DNA from 4 places in the Bacillus sp. S10(2024) genome. Region 3 is predicted to be linked to each of the others. Evidence: predicted binding sites of a transcription regulator. Region 3 holds the regulator's gene; each other region holds the start of a gene.
The links. Region 3 encodes Rex, which represses fermentation and respiration genes when NADH is low (regulators of the CRP and FNR family bind a similar motif). Its sites were predicted from a motif close to TTGTGAAATATTTCACAA; they were not measured.

Region 1: the regulator Rex is predicted to act here: its motif matches at 2,180-2,197, upstream of AB1280_RS22015 (nitrate reductase subunit alpha).
Region 2: the regulator Rex is predicted to act here: its motif matches at 1,543-1,560, upstream of arcA (arginine deiminase).
Region 4: the regulator Rex is predicted to act here: its motif matches at 2,390-2,407, upstream of nirB (nitrite reductase large subunit NirB).

The regions. Positions count from the first base shown of each region.
Region 1 is NZ_JBFLUR010000002.1:4,328,155-4,333,260, forward strand. Features, by position in the region: gene AB1280_RS22015 (nitrate reductase subunit alpha) at 1-1,962, opposite strand, end outside; gene AB1280_RS22020 (Crp/Fnr family transcriptional regulator) at 2,322-3,014, opposite strand; gene moaA (GTP 3',8-cyclase MoaA) at 3,314-4,327, shown strand; gene AB1280_RS22030 (molybdopterin-synthase adenylyltransferase MoeB) at 4,343-5,106, shown strand, end outside.
Region 2 is NZ_JBFLUR010000002.1:3,160,004-3,165,109, reverse strand. Features, by position in the region: gene AB1280_RS16065 (methyl-accepting chemotaxis protein) at 1-424, shown strand, start outside; gene argR (arginine repressor) at 592-1,041, shown strand; gene arcA (arginine deiminase) at 1,651-2,883, shown strand; gene argF (ornithine carbamoyltransferase) at 2,914-3,912, shown strand; gene arcD (arginine-ornithine antiporter) at 4,269-5,106, shown strand, end outside.
Region 3 is NZ_JBFLUR010000002.1:3,305,523-3,310,628, reverse strand. Features, by position in the region: gene AB1280_RS16690 (ATP-binding cassette domain-containing protein) at 132-2,057, opposite strand; gene AB1280_RS16685 (redox-sensing transcriptional repressor Rex) at 2,241-2,870, shown strand; gene AB1280_RS16680 (YdiK family protein) at 2,894-3,100, opposite strand; gene AB1280_RS16675 (CPBP family intramembrane glutamic endopeptidase) at 3,103-3,831, opposite strand; gene groES (co-chaperone GroES) at 4,362-4,646, shown strand; gene groL (chaperonin GroEL) at 4,685-5,106, shown strand, end outside.
Region 4 is NZ_JBFLUR010000002.1:4,590,441-4,595,546, forward strand. Features, by position in the region: gene nirB (nitrite reductase large subunit NirB) at 1-2,371, opposite strand, end outside; gene AB1280_RS23365 (GerMN domain-containing protein) at 2,684-3,724, shown strand; gene rph (ribonuclease PH) at 3,860-4,597, shown strand; gene AB1280_RS23375 (XTP/dITP diphosphatase) at 4,608-5,106, shown strand, end outside.

The DNA.
Region 1 (5,106 bases), 1.0 Mb from region 3:
GTTTTTCTCGAATGTTGGATAGGATGGTAACCAGCCAAGGCGAGCTGCCAACACATTGTAATCACCGTGGTGCTGATAGCGTGAGTTGCCGACAACTGGTGATGCTAAATGTCCAACTGGTGTATCTTCATAGCGCCACTGATCTGTAACGAAATAGAAGAAGGATGTACCGTTTTGCAGTTTCGGCGGGCCTTGCCAATCTTTTGCTGTTGCGATGGTTTGCCAACCTTCTGCCGGACGTAATTTTTCTTGGCCGACATAATGAGCCCAGCCGCCGCCGTTTACCCCTTGTGCTCCAACGAGAAGAACGAGGTTTAAGACAGCGCGGTAAATTGTATCTGAGTTAAACCAATGGTTAATGCCAGCGCCGACAATAATCATTGAGCGTCCATTTGTATCAACGGCATTTTGCGCAAATTCACGAGCGATTTGAATAATAAGTTCTCGTTTTACACCTGTCATTTTTTCTTGCCATGCTGGTGTAAACGGAGCATCTTCATCAAAGCTCTTTGGTTCCGGGCCGCCAAGACCGCGGTCCACACCGTAGTTTGCTAATGTTAAATCGTAGACAGTTGTTACGAAAAGGTCACCGTTTGGCGTTGTAATTTTTTTCACTGGAATGGTACGTTCTAATACTTCATTTCCGTCATCAGAAAAGTATGGAATTTGTACGGTTCCAATTGCATCTTCCATACCAAGTAAAGAAAGACGCGGATCAATTTTTTCGCCTGTTTGTTCATCTTCTAAACGCAAGTTCCATTTTTTCTCGTTATCCCAGCGTGAGCCCATTGTGCCGTGCGGCGTAGCGAAATCATGACTGTTATCGTTCCAAAGAACAGGTTTCCATTCGCCAAGCTTTGTTTCCCGGCCGATATCAGCGGCATTTAAGAAACGATCTGCAACAAATTGACCTTCTTGCTGGTTTAACGTGACAAGGAACGGGAAATCTGTGTATTGTTTTGCATAATTTATGAAATAGTCTACTTGTTTGTCCACGTAGAATTCTTGTAAAATAACGTGCCCCATTGCCATTGCAAGTGCCCCGTCTGTTCCTTGTTTTACACTGATCCAGTCATCAGCGAATTTTGTTGATTCGGCAAAATCAGGGCTAACAGAAACGACTTTCGTTCCTTTATAGCGCACTTCTGCTAAGAAGTGGGCATCTGGTGTCCGTGTTAGTGGTACGTTAGAGCCCCATGTCATAATGTAGCCAGCGTTGTACCAATCACTACTTTCTGGCACATCCGTTTGATCACCCCAAATTTGTGGTGAAGCTGGCGGTAAGTCAGCGTACCAATCGTAGAAGCTCAGCATCGGCCCGCCCATAAGCTGCATAAAGCGACTACCAGCTGCGTGACTTAACATTGACATCGCAGGAATTGGCGAGAAGCCAACATTTCGATCAGGACCATACTTGATTACTGTATATAGTAAGGAAGCGGCAACGAGCTGTAATACTTCATCCCAACTTGCACGAATGAATCCACCTTTTCCGCGAGCGCTTTTATATGTGCGTGCTTTTTCCGGATTTTCAACAATGCTTTTCCAAGCATCTAACGGTGATTCATGTTTTTGTAATTCTTCTTGCCACATATTCCAAAGAACGCCGCGTACATATGGATATTTCACACGAAGCGGGCTGTAGATGTACCAGGAAAAGCTTGCTCCGCGCGGACATCCGCGTGGCTCAAAGTCTGGCATATCAGGACCAGTAGACGGATAATTTAGCTCTTGGCCTTCCCAAGTGACAATCCCATCTTTTACGTAAATGTTCCAGCTGCAAGAACCGGTGCAGTTTACGCCGTGTGTGGAGCGGATTACTTTATCATGTTGCCATCGCTTTCGATAGGCATTTTCCCATTCTCGGTCTTCATATGTTTCTTGCGTATGATTATCGTTATAACGATCTATTGGCGAAAAATATTTTAAACGTTGCATAAGTGGTGATAATTTCTTTTTCATATTGTTCACTCCTTTATCCCGCTTTAACGGGCAGTAAGACCCCCATTTCAAAATGCAGAGAGAAACGCAGAAAATAGTTTGGGGATAACTACCCGTAAAAGCCCGATTGGTTCAACTAACCATCAGTGGGAAATGAAGAAAATCCCCACTGATGGAAGTTTCACTTTATTGCGTCTCTCTTGCTTACTTTCACTATAAGAGGGCATGCAAAATAGGGATGTGATATCTATCACAGTTCAACAGATTGTCAAAAAATTACGAGTGTGTAAGGGGAAAATCGAGAAGGTGTGACATTTTGCACATTGCAAAACACGGTGAGGGTGTAGAATAAAGAAAAAGAGCAGCATCTAAATGAGATGCTACTCAATACTACAAATAGAAGTAGGACAATCTTCACAAGAGATTGCACATTTTAAAAAGTGTAAATTATGAATGGTGATTTTTCCTTTATGAATCGAAATAATGTCTTGTTTTTTTAAATCATTTAACATGCGATTGACACTTTCACGGGAGGTTGCACAGAAGTTTGCAAGCTCTTGATTCGTTAATGGAAGATCGATAAGAATACCATCTTCTTTTAAAATGCCATAACTATTCGTCATGCGAATGAGAGTGGAGTAGAGTGCGCCCTTTTTGCCATGCAATACTAAATCACGAAACTTCGTTTGCATTCTTCGTAAATGTTCACTAACCCACCTCATAAATTCAAAGGCAAGAGCTGGTTTTTCCAGCAATGCTTTTTCTAATGCATCCCGCTTAATGACGCCAATTTCTGCATGTTCAAGCACTTTTGCATTTAATAAATATTTGGCGTCTTCCGTAAATAATGTAAGCTCCCCAATAATATCATTCTCCGAACAAATGCGCAGTGTCAATTCTTGACCGTCGGCGCTAATTTTACTAATTTGTACTTTTCCTGAGTGAATAATATATAGTTCTTTTGCCTCCATACCTTCTTGGAAAATATAATGGGATTTGTTTATTTGCATTTTATATTCAACAGATGCGAGTAATTCTTTTAAATCATTTGATAATGCAGTACTGTTTGCCACAGCAATCACCCCTTTTTTTCCGAATAGTCTATTTCTTATTTTGAATATAAATATAGTAAAAATGCAAGAGATTTTTTCCTTTGCCTAATTGTGAACAGTTTTTGAACACATTTGTGAAGAATGTTTGAATGAGGAAATTGATGTGAGAAATATCACAACATAGATTGTTGTTCTTTTTTATGATGAAGACAAATGAAAGACAGCCAAAAAAAGATAAAGTGTAAGAGCAAAAACACCCTAGTTTAAAAATATATTATAATAGAATAAAAGTAGACATACAGCAAGAAGGAGGGGTGAAGATGACTGAGAAGATTATAGATGTATGGCAGCGTCCACTTCAAGATTTACGCATTTCTGTCATTGATCGTTGTAATTTTCGGTGTACGTATTGTATGCCAGCCGAAGTGTTTGGACCAGATTATGCATTTTTAAAAGAAGAGTTTCTACTTACGTTTGACGAGATTGAGCGATTAGCTATGCTTTTTGTTCGTATGGGCGTAAGAAAAATTCGCTTAACTGGCGGCGAACCGTTACTTCGTAAAGATTTACCACAGCTTATTAAACGTCTTGTAAAAATAGAAGGTTTAACAGATATTGGACTAACGACAAATGGCATTCATTTAACAAAGCAAGCAAAGGCATTGAAAGAAGCCGGTTTACAGCGAGTAAACGTCAGCTTAGATGCGTTAGATGATGATGTATTTCGACGTATTAATGGCCGCAATGTAAGCACAAAACCTGTATTACGAGGAATTGAAGAAGCAAAATCCGCTGGCTTAGATGTAAAAATCAATATGGTCGTGAAAAAGGGCATGAATGATAACCAAATTTTGAAGATGGCCGCTTATTGTAAAGAGCGGTGCATCCCTCTTCGCTTTATCGAATTTATGGATGTTGGAAGTACGAACGGCTGGAATTTTAAACAAGTTATTACGAAGAAAGAGTTAATCGATATGATTGGACATACGTATCCAATTGAACCGATAGATCCTCATTATTTCGGTGAAGTAGCCAAGCGATATCGATATGTTGGAACTGAAGCCGAAGTTGGTTTTATTACTTCTGTTTCTGAATCGTTTTGTTCTTCTTGTACGCGAGCGCGCATTTCAGCAGAAGGTCAGTTGTATACTTGTTTATTTGCAACGACAGGAACAGATTTACGAGCGCTGATCCGTGGTGGAGTAGATGATGAGGAATTGTTTCAAATCGTGAAAGATGTGTGGAATAAGCGTAATGATCGTTATTCAGATGAACGAACGGAAGAAAGTGTAAATAACCGCCCGAAAATTGAAATGTCATATATTGGCGGATAGGGAGAAGGGGTTAAGATGCAAGAGCGGTACTCACGGCAAATACTATTTTCTGAGATAGGGGAAGCTGGTCAGCGCAATTTAAGTGAAAAACACGTATTCATTATCGGTGCTGGTGCACTTGGTACAGCAAATGCTGAAGCGCTTGTTCGGGCTGGAGTTGGCAAGTTGACGATTGCTGATCGAGATTATGTCGAATGGAGCAATTTGCAAAGGCAGCAATTATATACAGAAGAAGATGCAAAGGGCTATGTGCCAAAAGCAGTTGCAGCGGCGCAGCATTTAAGACGAATTAATTCTGAGGTAGATATTGAGCCAGTTGTAACAGATGTAACGGTGCAAGAAATCGAGCGGCTTGTGCAAAACGTGGATGTTATGATCGACGCGACGGATAATTTCGATACACGTCTTCTTATCAATGATATTTCACAAAAGTATAGCGTTCCGTGGATATATGGTGGCTGTGTTGGGAGTTACGGTGTAACGTATACGATTATCCCAGGGAAAACACCGTGCTTTCGCTGTTTAATGGAACATCCAACGAGCGGAGCAACGTGTGATACAGCAGGAATTATTCAACCAGCCGTGCAAATGGTCGTTGCTTATCAAGTTGCTGAAGCTTTAAAAATATTAGTTGGAGACTTTGCAGCACTAAGGGAAACGATGGTATCATTTGATCTTTGGAACAATCAATATATGGCATTTAAAGTAAACCGGCAGAAAAAAGAAAACTGTCTATCATGCGGCAAACTTCGTACATATCCAAGCTTAACATTTGAAGC
Region 2 (5,106 bases), 150 kb from region 3:
ATTGGCAGACGAAAGCGCAAGTTCAGCACAAAATATTTCAAAATTGTTGCATGATATGCAAAACGAAGTGAACCGTGTTTCTATGCAAATGACAGATCAGGTGAAAACAGCAAGGGAAGAAGCGAAACGAGGAGAAACAACGGAACTCATTTTGAAAGACATGACAGAGAGTATTATGGAAGTAGCGGATGCAATTCAAAAAATCGGCGGTTATATGAAAGAACAGATGAATTATATTCATGAAACTGGTGTACAAACGAAGGAAGTAGCAGCGATTGTTGAAGAAACCTCGGCAGGAGCACAAGAAGTTGTCCGTTTAACGATGAAGCAATCTGAAAATATGATATCCATTGATCAACTATCAAAAGATTTAGAGAAGCGCGCAGGAGAGTTAAAAAAGACAATTGCACAGTTTATGATATAGGAAAGAACGATGATTGTTCTTCCTTTTTATTTTGCTATAGATGATGCAGAGGATGTAAACGAAAAACTTGTTATAAAAATAAAAATATGAACGTTTCCGCAACATTTATCTTTATCTCTTTCAGATGAAAATTATAGCAAGATATAATGTTAGAGGGGGTGCCTTTCATGAAAAAAGAGAAAAGACAACAACTAATTAAACAATTGGTGAGAGAGAATGAAATAGATACACAAGAAAAATTGGTAGAGTTGTTACAGGAACGTGATGTATTGGTTACACAAGCAACGGTTTCTCGAGATATTCATGAATTAAATTTAGTAAAGGGAGCTTCTTCAAAAGGAGTAGCGATATATAAGGTTTTTATAGAAGAGAACCAGCGAACAGATATACAGCTAAAGAAAAAAATAAGAGAAGTGGTTGAAAAAATCGATTATGTAGAACAACTGATTGTTATTAAAACTTTGCCTGGGAATGCCCATGTTATCGGTGCTTTACTAGATTCTTTAGACTGGAAAGAAAAAGTAGGATGTATATGTGGGAATGATACATGTCTTGTAATTTCTCGATCAAAAGTAGATAGGGAGATTATAAAAGATAGATTGGGTTTGATTATGTAGATACAAGTTAAAAAAACGACATAAAAGCATTCTTTTTAGGTGGGCTAGAGTACCTAGCTATGCATAGAATGTGTTACATGCGAAGTAAAAATAAGGGGAGAAAGTAGCAGGCTCCAAAACATATTTATACATACAAATGAGAAGGCTGTTTCTAATGGAAATTAGAACAGCTTTTTTGCTTTTACTGAACTGTATCCCGCTATTTGTGGGCAGTAATACTCCCACCTCAAGATTTGGAGAGAAGCGTTGTCCAGTTTCGGTGACTAGAATGTTCGGTGGGAGATAAACTGCTGGCATGCACCCGATTGGGAGAGCTAACTTCTTGTGAGGGAAAGCGTCTAACAAGAGAAAGTTTCACTGTATGAGAATACGAGATAAAAATTTTTAATTAAAAATAGAGGCAATTATACAGCTAATATACGTAATGTTTTACCCCATTATTTAATTATGAAATGAAATACCTTATAAAAATACAATTACATATATGTTTTAAAAAATAATTTGTGAAATATTCCACTTAATATTGTTAGCGTTTTCACAAGGCGATATGTGCATTCTGTTTATTATGTATTTGTAGACATCAAACAAATTTAAAAGGAGGTACAACAAATGAAACATCCGATACATGTTACTTCAGAAATTGGAGAATTAGAAACAGTTTTACTAAAACGTCCTGGTAAAGAAGTGGAAAACTTAACGCCAGATTATTTGCAACAATTATTATTTGACGATATTCCATATTTACCAATTATTCAAAAAGAACATGATTATTTTGCGCAAACATTACGCAATCGGGGTGTCGAAGTTCTTTATTTAGAAACACTAGCAGCTGAGGCGTTAGTTGGTAAAAAACTTCGTGAAGAATTTGTTGATCGTATTTTAAAAGAAGGACAGGCTGACGTAAATGGTGCATACCAGAATTTAAAAGAATATTTACTTTCCTTTTCAAATGAAGAAATGATTCAAAAAATTATGGGGGGCGTACGTAAAAACGAAATTGAAACTAGTAAAAAGACCCACCTGTATGAATTAATGGAAGATCATTATCCATTTTATTTAGATCCAATGCCAAATCTATATTTTACTCGTGACCCAGCAGCTAGTATAGGTAGCGGTTTAACAATTAACAAAATGAGAGAACCAGCACGGAGACGTGAATCGTTGTTTATGGAATATATCATTAAACATCATCCACGCTTTGCGAGTCACAATGTACCAGTTTGGTTAGATCGTAATTATGAGTTTCCAATTGAAGGTGGCGATGAGCTGATTTTAAATGAGGAAACAATTGCGATTGGCGTATCAGCTAGATCATCAGCTAAAGCGATTGAGCGCTTAGCAAAAAATCTATTTAGTCGACAAAATAAAATTAAGAAAGTACTAGCAATAGAGATTCCAAAATGCCGTGCGTTTATGCATTTAGATACAGTATTTACAATGGTTGATTACGATAAATTTACAATTCATCCAGCTATTCAAGATTCAAAAGGTAATATGAATATTTACATTTTAGAAAAAGGAGAGAGTGAAGAAGTTCTCAATATTACTCACCGTACATCTTTAACTGAGGCTTTAAAAGAAGTGTTAGGTTTGAGTGAATTAGTTCTTATTCCTTGCGGAGGAGGAGATGCGATTGCTTCTGCCCGTGAACAATGGAACGATGGATCCAATACATTAGCAATTGCACCGGGTGTAGTTGTTACATATGATCGCAACTATGTATCCAATGCTTTATTACGAGAGCATGGTATAGAGGTTGTGGAAGTATTAAGTTCGGAATTATCTCGCGGCCGTGGGGGTCCACGTTGCATGAGTATGCCGATTGTTCGAAAAGATATCTAGGATAAATTCAGGAGAAAGTAGGGATGAGTGATGATGATGACAAAACCAAACTTAAAAGGAAGAAGTTTTCTTGCAGAAAAAGATTTTACAGAGGAAGAATTATTATATCTTATTGATTTAGCGGCAGAATTAAAAGAGAAAAAGAAAAACGGTATCCAGCATCATTATTTAGAAGGCAAAAATGTGGCTCTTTTATTTGAAAAAACTTCAACTCGTACCCGTTGTGCATTTACGGTAGCGTGTACAGATTTAGGGGCAAGTCCTGAATACCTAGGTAAAAATGATATTCAGCTAGGAAAGAAAGAATCGGTTGAAGATACAGCAAAAGTGTTAGGACGTATGTTTGACGGTATTGAATTCCGTGGATTTTCCCATGAAACAGTACAATCTCTAGCAAATAATTCAGGTGTGCCAGTATGGAATGGCTTAACAGACATGTGGCATCCGACACAAACACTTGCAGATTTGTTAACAATAAAAGAGCACCTCGGAAAATTAAAGGATATTAAGCTCGTCTATGTTGGAGATGGACGTAACAATGTGGCGAATAGCTTATTAGTCGGCGGTTCGATGGTAGGAATGGAAGTACGCATTTGTACTCCAGAGTCACTATTCCCAGCACAGGAAATTATTGATACAGCTAAAAAGTATAGTGACCGGATTATGGTAACGAGCAATGTGGAAGAAGCTGTTGCAGGTGCCGATGTTATTTATACAGATGTATGGGTATCTATGGGGGAAGAAGATAAGTTTGCTGAACGTATTGAACTTCTTACTCCATATCAAGTGAACATGGAAATGGTTAAAAAGACTGGAAATGAAAATATGATTTTCTTACATTGTTTACCTGCATTTCATGATGTAGAAACATTGTATGGAGAGGAAATATATGAAAAATATGGCATAAAAGAAATGGAGGTAAGTGATGAAGTATTCCGCAGTAAGCATTCAAAAGTCTTTGATCAAGCGGAAAATAGAATGCATACAATTAAAGCGGTTATGGCAGCTACTTTAGGAAATATGGAATAAAGAAGGAGGAGATTCCTCCTTCTTTATCCCTCTATTAATAGAAGTTTCACTTTATCCCGCGTTAACGGGCAATAATACTCCCACCTCAAAACTCGGTGAAAGCATTGTCTAGCTCTAGCGGCTAGAATCTCCGGTCGTTTCGCCCTCTCGGACGAGGCAAAAAGTGCCTCTCTGCCCTGGGCGTGGGCGTCCTGCGATTCTGAGCGAGCCGCCTCCGCTTTTCTTAAGAAGTTAAGGTGGGAGATAAACTGCCTGTAAAAGCCCGATTGGTTCAACTGATAATCAGTGGGGATGAAGAACCCCCCGCTGATTAAAGTTTCACTTTAGTCCTATCTGATAAAAGAGAGGTGAGTGTAATGGGGGAAGAAAAAAAATTAGGACTGTTTACTTTGACCGCGCTTGTTGTAGGCTCCATGATCGGAGGCGGAGCATTTAACTTAGCAAGTGATATGGCAAAGGGTGCAGGTGCAGGGGCAATTATTATTGGTTGGGTTATAACAGGTATCGGAATGGTTTCTCTTGGATTGGCGTTTCAAAATTTAACAGTGAAAAGACCGGATTTAGATGGTGGGATTTTTAGTTATGCAAAAGCTGGATTTGGTAATTTCATGGGGTTTAATAGTGCCTGGGGATACTGGCTATCCGCTTGGCTCGGAAATGTAGCTTACGGTACGTTATTATTTGCTTCACTAGGTTATTTTTTTCCGATTTTTGAAGGTGGGCAAAATGTAGCATCGATTATTGGAGCAAGTATATTACTATGGTGTGTTCATATGATGATTTTACGCGGTGTACACTCAGCGGCACTTGTGAATTTAGTAACAACAATTGCAAAGTTAGTACCAGTCTTTGTATTTATTGTTGTAGGGATATTTGCTTTCCATATTGATATTTTCGTAGATGGATTTTGGGGGCAAGGTGCTGCTTTTTCATGGGCGGATGTAGGAAGCCAAGTTAAAAGTACAATGCTTGTCACACTTTGGGTGTTTATTGGGGTAGAAGGAGCTGTCGTCTTATCAAGTCGTGCAAAAAGTCGAAGTGATGTTGGGAAAGCAACGGTTATTGGATTAATAGGAACTCTTATTATATACATTCTTCTGACACTATTATCATTAGGGATTATGAAGCAGGCTGATGTTGCGAATTTAAAAAGTCCTGCAATGGCCTATTTATTTGAAAGCGTTGTCGGAAAAT
Region 3 (5,106 bases):
TTTGTTTATATTGAAAATATAAAGGTAAATCTGTGAATATTACTGTGGATAAAGTGAAACTTCCATCAGTGGGATCTTACTATCCTAAAATAGCAGGATAAATAAAACGGTCAGTGTAATCACTGACCGTTTCATAGTTGTAATTCTTCCCATTCTTCCATACATGCTTCTAATTGTTCTTGAAGTGTTTGTTTTTTTGCTGTAATATCACTGGCTCTCTCGTAATCAGCGTATACTTCTGGAAGACAAAGTTGTTCCTCTAATGCCGCGATTTGTTCTTCAATTGCTGCAATCTTTTCTTCTAGTTCTTCAATTCTACGCATACGTTGGCGTTCTTGCTTTTTACGTTCTTTTTCTTCGATGTAATTTAATTTTTCTTGTGCCACTTGTTTTTGTACAGGTTTATTTGTTTCTTGGTCTTCAAGTTCAGCGCGTTCGAGCATTTCATTTTTCTTTTCTATATAATAATCGTAATCACCGAGGTATTCCTCAGCTCCACCCTGGGATAACTCAATCACCTTTGTGGCAATGCGATTAATGAAATAGCGGTCATGGGAAACAAATAAAATCGTTCCTGGAAAATCAATAAGCGCATTTTCTAAAATTTCTTTGCTGCTTAAATCTAAATGGTTGGTCGGTTCGTCTAAAATAAGTACATTTGACTTTTGCATCATAAGCTTTGCAAGAGCTAAACGTGCCTTTTGTCCACCGCTTAAAGAAGAAACGGGTTTTAGAACGTCGTCACCAGAAAATAAAAAGTTCCCAAGTACTGTGCGAATCTCTTTTTCTGGTTGCATCGGATAATCATCCCAAAGTTCATCTAATACACGTTTTGATGATGTTAAGTTTGCTTGTTCTTGGTCATAATATCCGATAGAAACGTTAGAACCAAACGAAATAGTACCGTTTAAAGGGCGAAGTTTATCCACAAGAGATTTTAATAAAGTGGATTTTCCGATTCCGTTTGGACCGACTAGCGCAACACTATCACCTCTCGTTAATTGGAAACGAATGTTTTGAATAATTGGCTCATTCTCATAGCCAATTGTCACATCTCTTACTTGTAATACATCATTACCACTTTGTTTATCGATATCAAAGTGGAAAGAAGCGGATTTTGTATCGCCGATTGGTTTGTCCATAAGTTCCATACGATCTAATTGTTTTCGGCGGCTTTGCGCCCGTTTTGTTGTAGACGCACGGGCAATATTCTTTTGGATAAAATCTTGCAATTTTGTTACTTCTTCTTGCTGTTTTTCGTAACGTTTCATCTCTTGTTCATATAGGGCCGCTTTAAGGTCTAAGTATTTACTATAGTTTCCTGTGTACTTTCGACTTTGTTTATTGGAGATTTCATATACTTGTGTGACAAGTCTATCTAGAAAGTACCGATCGTGTGAAACGATTAAAATAGCCCCAGGATAACCTTGTAAATATTGCTCGAGCCACGTTAATGTATCGATATCTAAATGGTTGGTTGGCTCATCGAGAATAAGTAAATCTGGTTTTGTTAATAATAACTTCCCGAGAGCTAAACGAGTCTTTTGTCCACCGCTTAATGTGGAGATTGTCGTTCCGTGTGTTTCGGGAGGAAAACCAAGACCGCTTAAAACAGAACGAATATCAGCTTCGTATTGATAGCCGCCTTCATTTTTATAGTCTAATTGTAGACGATCATATTCTGCTAACAATTTTTCATAAATGGTTTCATTTGTGAAGTTCTCTTCTTTTCCCATTTCTTGTTCTAGTCTGCGGAGTTCTTTCTCCATGCGTTGTAAGTGAAGAAAGACCGTTAGCATTTCATCCCAAATTGTTAATGATGTTTCAAGACCAGTGTGCTGCGCTAAGTAACCGATAGATACATCTTTCGGCTTTATAATTTCGCCGCCGTCATGGGATAATTCTCCGGCAATAATCTTTAATAATGTAGACTTTCCTGCGCCATTACGCCCGACAAGTGCAATACGATCGCGCGTCTGTACTTCTAACTTAATGTTTGAAAGAATCACTTCGGCGGCGAACAACTTGGAAAGGTTATTCACTTGTAGTAAAATCAATGTTTTCACCTCAAATATTTTCTTAACTTTGCCATGATTATATTTCTCAATCATACTAAAAATAGTGTATAGTTGAACATAAATAGAGAAATTCTCTCTCTATTATACAAGGAAAACTATCAATGCTAAACTTCCGTACATGTTTCAATCACTTGAACAGATAGGAAGAGAGGAGGGGGTTGCATGGAGCAGCCTAAAATTCCGCAGGCAACTGCCAAAAGATTGCCTCTATACTATCGATTTATCCAAAACCTATCGTTATCTGGTAAGCAACGCGTATCATCTGCAGAATTAAGTGAAGCGGTGAAAGTGGATTCAGCGACAATTCGAAGAGATTTTTCATATTTTGGGGCATTAGGGAAAAAGGGATATGGCTATAATGTAAATTATTTATTGTCGTTTTTTCGCGAAACACTTGATCAAGACGATGTAACACGTGTAGCATTAATTGGGGTAGGTAATTTAGGTACCGCTTTCTTACATTACAATTTTACGAAAAATAATAATACAAAAATTGAGATGGCATTTGACGTTGATGAAGAGAAAGTTGGAAAAGAAATCGGCGGGATTCCAGTATATCATCTGGATGAGTTAGAAGAGAGACTATCGGGTGATATAAAAGTGGCAATATTAACAGTGCCTGCTTCTGTTGCACAAGCTGTAGCAGATCGCTTATCACATACGAGCATACAAGGTGTTTTAAACTTTACACCTGCTAGGCTAAACATATCAGAACATATTCGAATTCATCATATTGATTTAGCGGTAGAGTTACAAACGCTCGTGTACTTTTTGAAAAATTATCCACAATAAAAACGCAGGAATCTCCTGCGTTTTTATTGTGGATAATTTTTCTGGCTATCTTTTTTCGGTTTAGAAAAAAGAAGGCGAATTGCCAAATTAAAATCAACTGTTGCCATTATGGCAAGTAGTATTGTGTAAAAGTTCCAAATCGTGTCTTTCACACTTGTGATTGCTAAGTATGTAAATATACAACCTAGAAGAAAATACAAAGTTGCCATAACAAATGGTGAATTTCGCATGTTTAAAATCCTCCGATGAATCCTTGCAGTTTTTCAGCTTTTTCTAGATAGGGACGAAGTACGAATGTAATTAACATAACATTTGTATTCATCATAACATGAGCCATAATTGGTACAATAATTCGTTTTGTTTGTACGTATAAAAATGAAAAAACAAGTCCCATGGAAATATACACTAATAAATGTGTAGGGTCAAAATGAATGAGAGCAAATATAAGCGAACTTACGATTGCTGCGATAAAGAAGTTATATCGTTTATATAGTGTGCCAAATAGAATTTTTCTAAATACAATCTCCTCAAGAATAGGAGCAAATATAGATGAAACAATCATAAATAATGGCGCAGCTTTTATAATATCGATAATGTTTTGTGTATTTTCAGATTCTGCTTTAATTTTAAAAACTTGTGTTTCAATTGTGCCAGCAATAACTTGGGCAAATAAAGCAAGAAAAACTCCTAGAATAATCCACCCTATCGTAGCAGGTATGTTTGTTTTTCCGCGATTCCATTTTTCGGATTCTGTATCATTACGGAGTAACACAAGGATGATGATAAGAGCGATAAAGAAGCTAATCAGTCCCCAATGTGCACTTGCCAGTTGAACTTTTTCTTCAAAGGTCCGGTGTCCATTATTGTATACTCCGCTTTTTAAAAGAATCCATCCACCGATTATACCTGATAATTGCATCAAAATATATGTAACAATAACCCACCAATATTGTCTCTTCAATTTCGTAACTCCTTTTTGAATTTTTTGTAAAGAAAAAGGAAAATGCTCTATCCATAGAGAAAACAACTTATGGCATCTTTCTTATTGTAACATAGGAGAAGGTGAAAAAAAGATGGAATCTCTATCATGTGCAAGTTAAAAAACGCCATAGGCCCCTTTCTTTTTAGAGGAGGACGAGAGTAGTTGGCCGTGCTTAGAAGCAGTCAGAGCCTTTTCCTGCCACATACGATGTTTATAAACAAAGGGAGCAAGTAACGGTCATGTTGTATTTTGTATAGCAGTGACTTAATATGTCGGAAAATTAAAATGGATATATGTATCAATGCATCTTCCATTATGTAATTATTAAGTAAGGTATAAACACTTTGGAACAAGTGGAAGAGGGGATAAAATAGTTTTCCGAAAAATTACGATTTTTTCACTTGCAAAAGAAAATGAGATTCTTTATTATAATAAGTGTGTTAGCACTCGAAGTGTTAGAGTGCTAATAAATATAAAATTTACATAATAAATTGAGGAGGTTGTTGTTCATGCTAAAGCCATTAGGTGATCGCGTTATTATTGAACTTGTTCAGGCAGAAGAAAAAACAGCAAGTGGTATCGTACTACCAGACACTGCAAAAGAAAAACCACAAGAAGGTAAAGTAGTGGCAGTTGGTACTGGTCGTGTGCTTGAAAATGGTGAGCGTGTTGCTTTAGATGTAGCTACAGGAGATCGTATCATCTTCTCAAAATATGCAGGTACTGAAGTGAAATACGAAGGTACAGAATACTTAATTTTACGTGAAAGCGACATCTTAGCAATTATTGGTTAATTATATAAATCTTTAAAAATTCAAGGGGGTCAAATATTATGGCAAAAGATATTAAATTTAGTGAAGAAGCACGTCGTTCGATGCTTCGCGGTGTCGACACTCTTGCAAACGCAGTAAAAGTTACACTTGGACCAAAAGGTCGTAACGTTGTACTTGAGAAAAAATTCGGTTCTCCGCTTATTACAAATGACGGTGTAACAATCGCAAAAGAAATTGAATTAGAAGATGCATTTGAAAATATGGGTGCAAAACTAGTTGCAGAAGTTGCTAGCAAAACAAACGATGTAGCTGGTGATGGAACAACAACTGCAACTGTATTAGCGCAAGCAATGATTCGTGAAGGTTTAAAGAACGTAACAGCTGGTGCGAATCCAATGGGTCTTCGTAAAGGTATTGAAAAAGCTGTTGTAGCAGCAATTGAAGAATTAAAAACGATTTCTAAACCAATCGAAGGTAAATC
Region 4 (5,106 bases), 1.3 Mb from region 3:
GTGACTCGGTTTCTAGTGCTTGTCCCCAAGCTTCTTCGTAGGTATTTCGTGCTGTTTGGAAGCGTTCGTTTAATATAGCGACCATGCTTTCATCTTGCAGCACTTCTTTTATTTGATCTAAGCCTATTCGTTCTACCCAAGGAGCTGTACGTTCGCCGTAAATACCAGTTTCACGATAGTATTGTACGTACGCTGTGGCGATGCGAAGTACATCTTCTTCTGAAGGAACAATCATTACAAAGTCAGCTTCACGTACTTCTGTACCGCCGTTACCCCCGATATAAAGCTGGAAGCCATTTTCAACACAAACGACGCCAAAGTCTTTCGTTAATGCTTCTGCACAGTTGCGCGGACAACCTGTTACACCCATTTTCATTTTATGTGGTGTATCTACCATTTCTAATGACTGCTCAAGCAACATGCCAAGTCCTAATGAATCCTTTGTACCGAAGCGGCAGAAGCGGGAGCCAACGCATGATTTTACATTGCGAAGAGACTTCGAATAGGCGTAGCCAGAATTCATATCAAGATCAGCCCACACTTTTGGTAAATCTTCTTTTTTAACACCATATAAACCGATGCGGCTTGCACCTGTTATTTTCACGAGCGGGACGTCGTATTTCTTAGCAACTTCTGCGATTTTCATTAAATCATCTGCTGTTGTAACGCCGCCGTACATACGTGGAATCACAGAAAATGTTCCGTCATGTTGAATATTTCCATTCATTCTTTCGTTAACGAAGCGGGATGCTTTATCATCGGCATACTCTTCTGGACAAATCATACGTAAATAATAATTTAATGCAGGGCGGCATTTTGAACAGCCTTCTTCGTGCGAGAAGTTAAGAACGTTTCGTACTTCTTTCGGTGACTTTAACCCTTTCTCATGAATTGCAGCTACAACTTCATCGCGAGATAAGGTTGTACACCCGCACATGCCTGCAACTTGGACAGAAGCGTCAAAGTTATCTCCAAGTGTATGAGATAAAATTTGTTCCACAACTGGGCGACATTTACCGCAAGAACCTGCTGCTTTTGTACACCCTTTTACTTCTTCGAATGTCTTTAAGTCTTGTTCTAAAATAGCGTTAACAATTGTTCCTTTTGTGACACCGTTGCATCCGCAAACAGTTTCATCAGCACTCATACTTGCAACGTCAAGTCCGTTATCTTCACCAGCTTTATGAAGAAGAGAAGCAGGTGTATATTCTTGTATATCTTCTTCTTTTTTTAACATGCTGAAGAGGCGTGTGCCGTCAGTTGTATTTCCGTATAAAACAATACCAACAACTTTATTGTCTCGGATGAGTACCTTTTTATAGGAACGTGTGCATTCATCGAAAATGGAGATTGCTTTTGTCTTATCATCTTCATAAATTTGACCAGCAGAGAATAAATTGCATCCTGCAACTTTTAGCTGTGTACCGACGATGCTGCCAGTATATCCACTTGTTTGTGTATCTGTAATGTGTTTTGCTAATATAGCACCTTGTTCATAAAGTGGTGCAACAAGTCCATATGCAATCCCGTCATGTTCTGCGCATTCTCCAACTGCATATATTGCTTCATCATTTGTTTGCATATAGTCATTGACTACAACACCACGGTTTACAATTAAATCAGCATCTTTTGCTAATTGTGTATTCGGACGTATTCCAACAGCCATCACAATTAAATCGCATGTTACAATATCGCCATCTGCAAATTGAATGCCCTCAACGTGGTTTGTACCAAGAATTTTTACTGTTTTCTTTTCCATAAGGAACTTCATACCTTGTGATTCTAAATCTTCGCGTAGTAGTGAAGCTGCTTTAGCGTCGAGTTGTTGTTCCATTAAGTGCGGCATTAAATGAACAACATGTACGTCCATTCCTAAGTCAATAAGTCCTCGTGCTGCTTCTAAACCAAGCAATCCCCCACCAATGACAACAGCTTTTTTATATTGTTTAGCGGTATCCATCATAAATTGTGTATCTTCAATTGTACGAAAACCTGTTACACCAGGGAGGTTTGCACCTTCCACTGGTAAAATAAATGCACTGGATCCTGTTGCGATTATGAGTTTGTCGTACATAACAAGACGATTTTTTTCTGTAACAATGACTTGTTCTTCTCGATCAATTTTCAGCACTTTTTCATTTGTATACAACGTAATATCATTTTCTTCGTACCAACTATATTCGTTCATAATGATATCTTGCATGTTTGTCTTTCCTTGTAGGACGTGGGAGAGCATAATGCGATTATAGTTTGGGTGCGGTTCATCTCCAAAAATGGTAATGTCATATAAGGTATCGTTTTGTTTTAAAATTTCTTCGATGCAGCGTATTCCAGCCATACCATTCCCGATCATGACTAAACGTGTTTTCATATTTATTTCCCTTCTTTTATGTGAAATGTTTAACAAACTTTTATACTTGTATTATAAAAGTTTTGGAAAATAAGGAGATGTGATATTTATCACATCTTTGGAGGATTCATAAATTGTTCAAAAATGTATATAATCTATTTTTGCATTTGATGATTGGATCCTACTAGTTATAGGTAGTAATCCGTTGCTAATAGAAAATTCCTTTTATCTAGATGTTTTTTTAAAAAGATAAGTTGTCATTGCTTGTTCTAAAGTGAAAACGAGGCTCGTATATATATAGTACAAACTTAGATTTTTTTAGGGGGAAAGCGTATGCCTAAATCGACTTTCAAATGGATTGTTTGTGCTACATTAAGTACAGTTTTATTAACGGGATGCGGTTTGTTTAGTAAGGAAAAAGGGACAGAGCAAATTGATCCACCTAAGAAAGTAACATATACGGATGGTGAGAAGAAAGAAACTGCAAAACAAGGGGAAACAAAAAAATTAGATTTATATCTTGTAGATAAAAATGGTTATGTTGTGCCGCAAACGGTACAGTTACCCGCTCCGAAAGATAACGCAGTAATTAAGCAGTCATTACAATACCTAGTGAAAGACGGACCGGTAACAAATGTATTGCCAAATGGATTTCAAGCTGTGCTCCCAGCGGATACAGAAATGACAGTTGATGTGAAAAAAGATGGGACTGCAGTTGTTGACTTTTCAAAAGAACTGAAAAACTATAAAAAAGAAGAAGAACGCCGCATTGTAGAAGCGGTTACTTGGACATTAACGCAGTTTAAAGAAGTAAAGAATGTGAAGTTCAGCATGAATGGGCAAGATTTAGCGAAAATGCCTGTTGCTGGTACGCCGATTGGTAATGGATTCAGCCGAGCGAATGGTATTAACTTTGATGATGAGCAAGTTGCGGATCTTGCAAATACAAAACCAATTACGCTGTATTTCTTAGCGCAAAATAATAAGCAAACGTATTATGTGCCGGTAACGCGCCGCGTTGCTGAAGGGAAAGAAAATGAAGCTGCGACAATTGTAAAAGAACTTGTGAAAGGACCGTCGCAGAAATCGGCGTTAACATATGATTTTAATCCAGATGTGAGGTTAATTAATGAACCAAAACTTGAAAAAGGGACCGTGACATTGAACTTTAATGAAAATATTTATGCAAATAAAGATAAAAGTGCGATTTCCAACTATGTATTACAGTCGCTTGTATTATCTTTAACAGAAAAACAAGGTGTGGAAAAAGTGTCCATTCAAGTGAATGGAAAGGCAAATCTTGTTACAGAAAAAGGTGATAAATTAATAAAACCGGTCGATCGGCCACAAAACGTGAATACAGGTGGTTTTTAAACAGAAATAATTTGATATACTGAATGTAGGAAGAGAAGGGGAATGCAGCTAATTCCCCTTCTTTTATTTCAATACATAACATAAATTTTGAATGGGCTATACTAACAAGTAGTAGTTACAAGGGGGTTATTTTTTATGCGAGTAGATGGTAGACAAGCATCAGATTTGCGTCGTATACATATTCAAACGAATTATTTAAAACATCCAGAAGGATCGGTATTAATTGAAGTTGGTGATACGAAGGTGATTTGTACAGCAACGATTGAAGATCGAGTTCCTCCGTTTATGAGAGGGGAAGGAAAAGGATGGGTTACAGCGGAGTATTCCATGATTCCTCGTGCAACAGAACAGCGTACTATCCGTGAATCAAGTAAAGGAAAAGTAACGGGACGTACAATGGAAATTCAACGTTTAATTGGACGAGCATTGCGTGCTGTTGTTGATTTAGAAGCGCTTGGTGAAAAAACAATTTGGATTGACTGTGATGTCATTCAAGCTGACGGCGGAACGCGAACTGCTTCGATCACCGGTGCATATGTAGCGATGGTATTAGCATTTGAAAAGCTTGTGGAAGCCGGGAAAGTATCGAAACTTCCAGTGAAAGATTTCTTGGCGGCAACGTCTGTTGGGATCGTTGATGAGCATGGAGTTGTATTAGATTTAAATTATGCAGAAGATTCTAAGGCGAATGTTGATATGAATGTCATTATGACAGGAAAAGGACACTTTGTTGAAGTACAAGGTACAGGAGAAGAAGCGACATTTAGCCGCGGTGAATTGAACGAGTTGCTTGATGTAGCAGAACAAGGGATTTTACGGCTTGTTGAAATACAAAAAGAAGCATTGGGTGATATTGTAACTCATATGGAATAGAGGTGGAAATATGAAACAAGTTGTCGTAGCAACAAAGAATGCCGGGAAAGTACGTGAATTTGCCGAGCTATTTGAAAAATTTGATTTAGAAGTAAAATCACTTTATGATTTTCCTCATATTGAAGAAGTAGAAGAAACAGGTGAAACGTTTGAAGAAAACGCGATTTTAAAGGCGGAACATCTGTGTAAAGAGCTAGATGAAATTGTCATTGCTGATGATTCTGGTTTAATTGTAGATGCATTGCAGGGGAAACCAGGAGTACACTCTGCTCGTTATGCAGGTGAGGAAAAGGATGATCAAGCTAACATTCAAAAAGTGTTAGACGGATTAAAGAATATTTCAATGGAGAAACGTACGGCACGTTTTTACTGTGCATTAGCTGTTGCATTCCCGCAAGAAGATAAAGAACCATTGATGGTAAATGGAACGTGTGAAGGGAAGATTTTAGAACAGCAGCGCGGGGAAAATGGTTTTGGATATGATCCTATTTTTTATGTAGAAGAATACA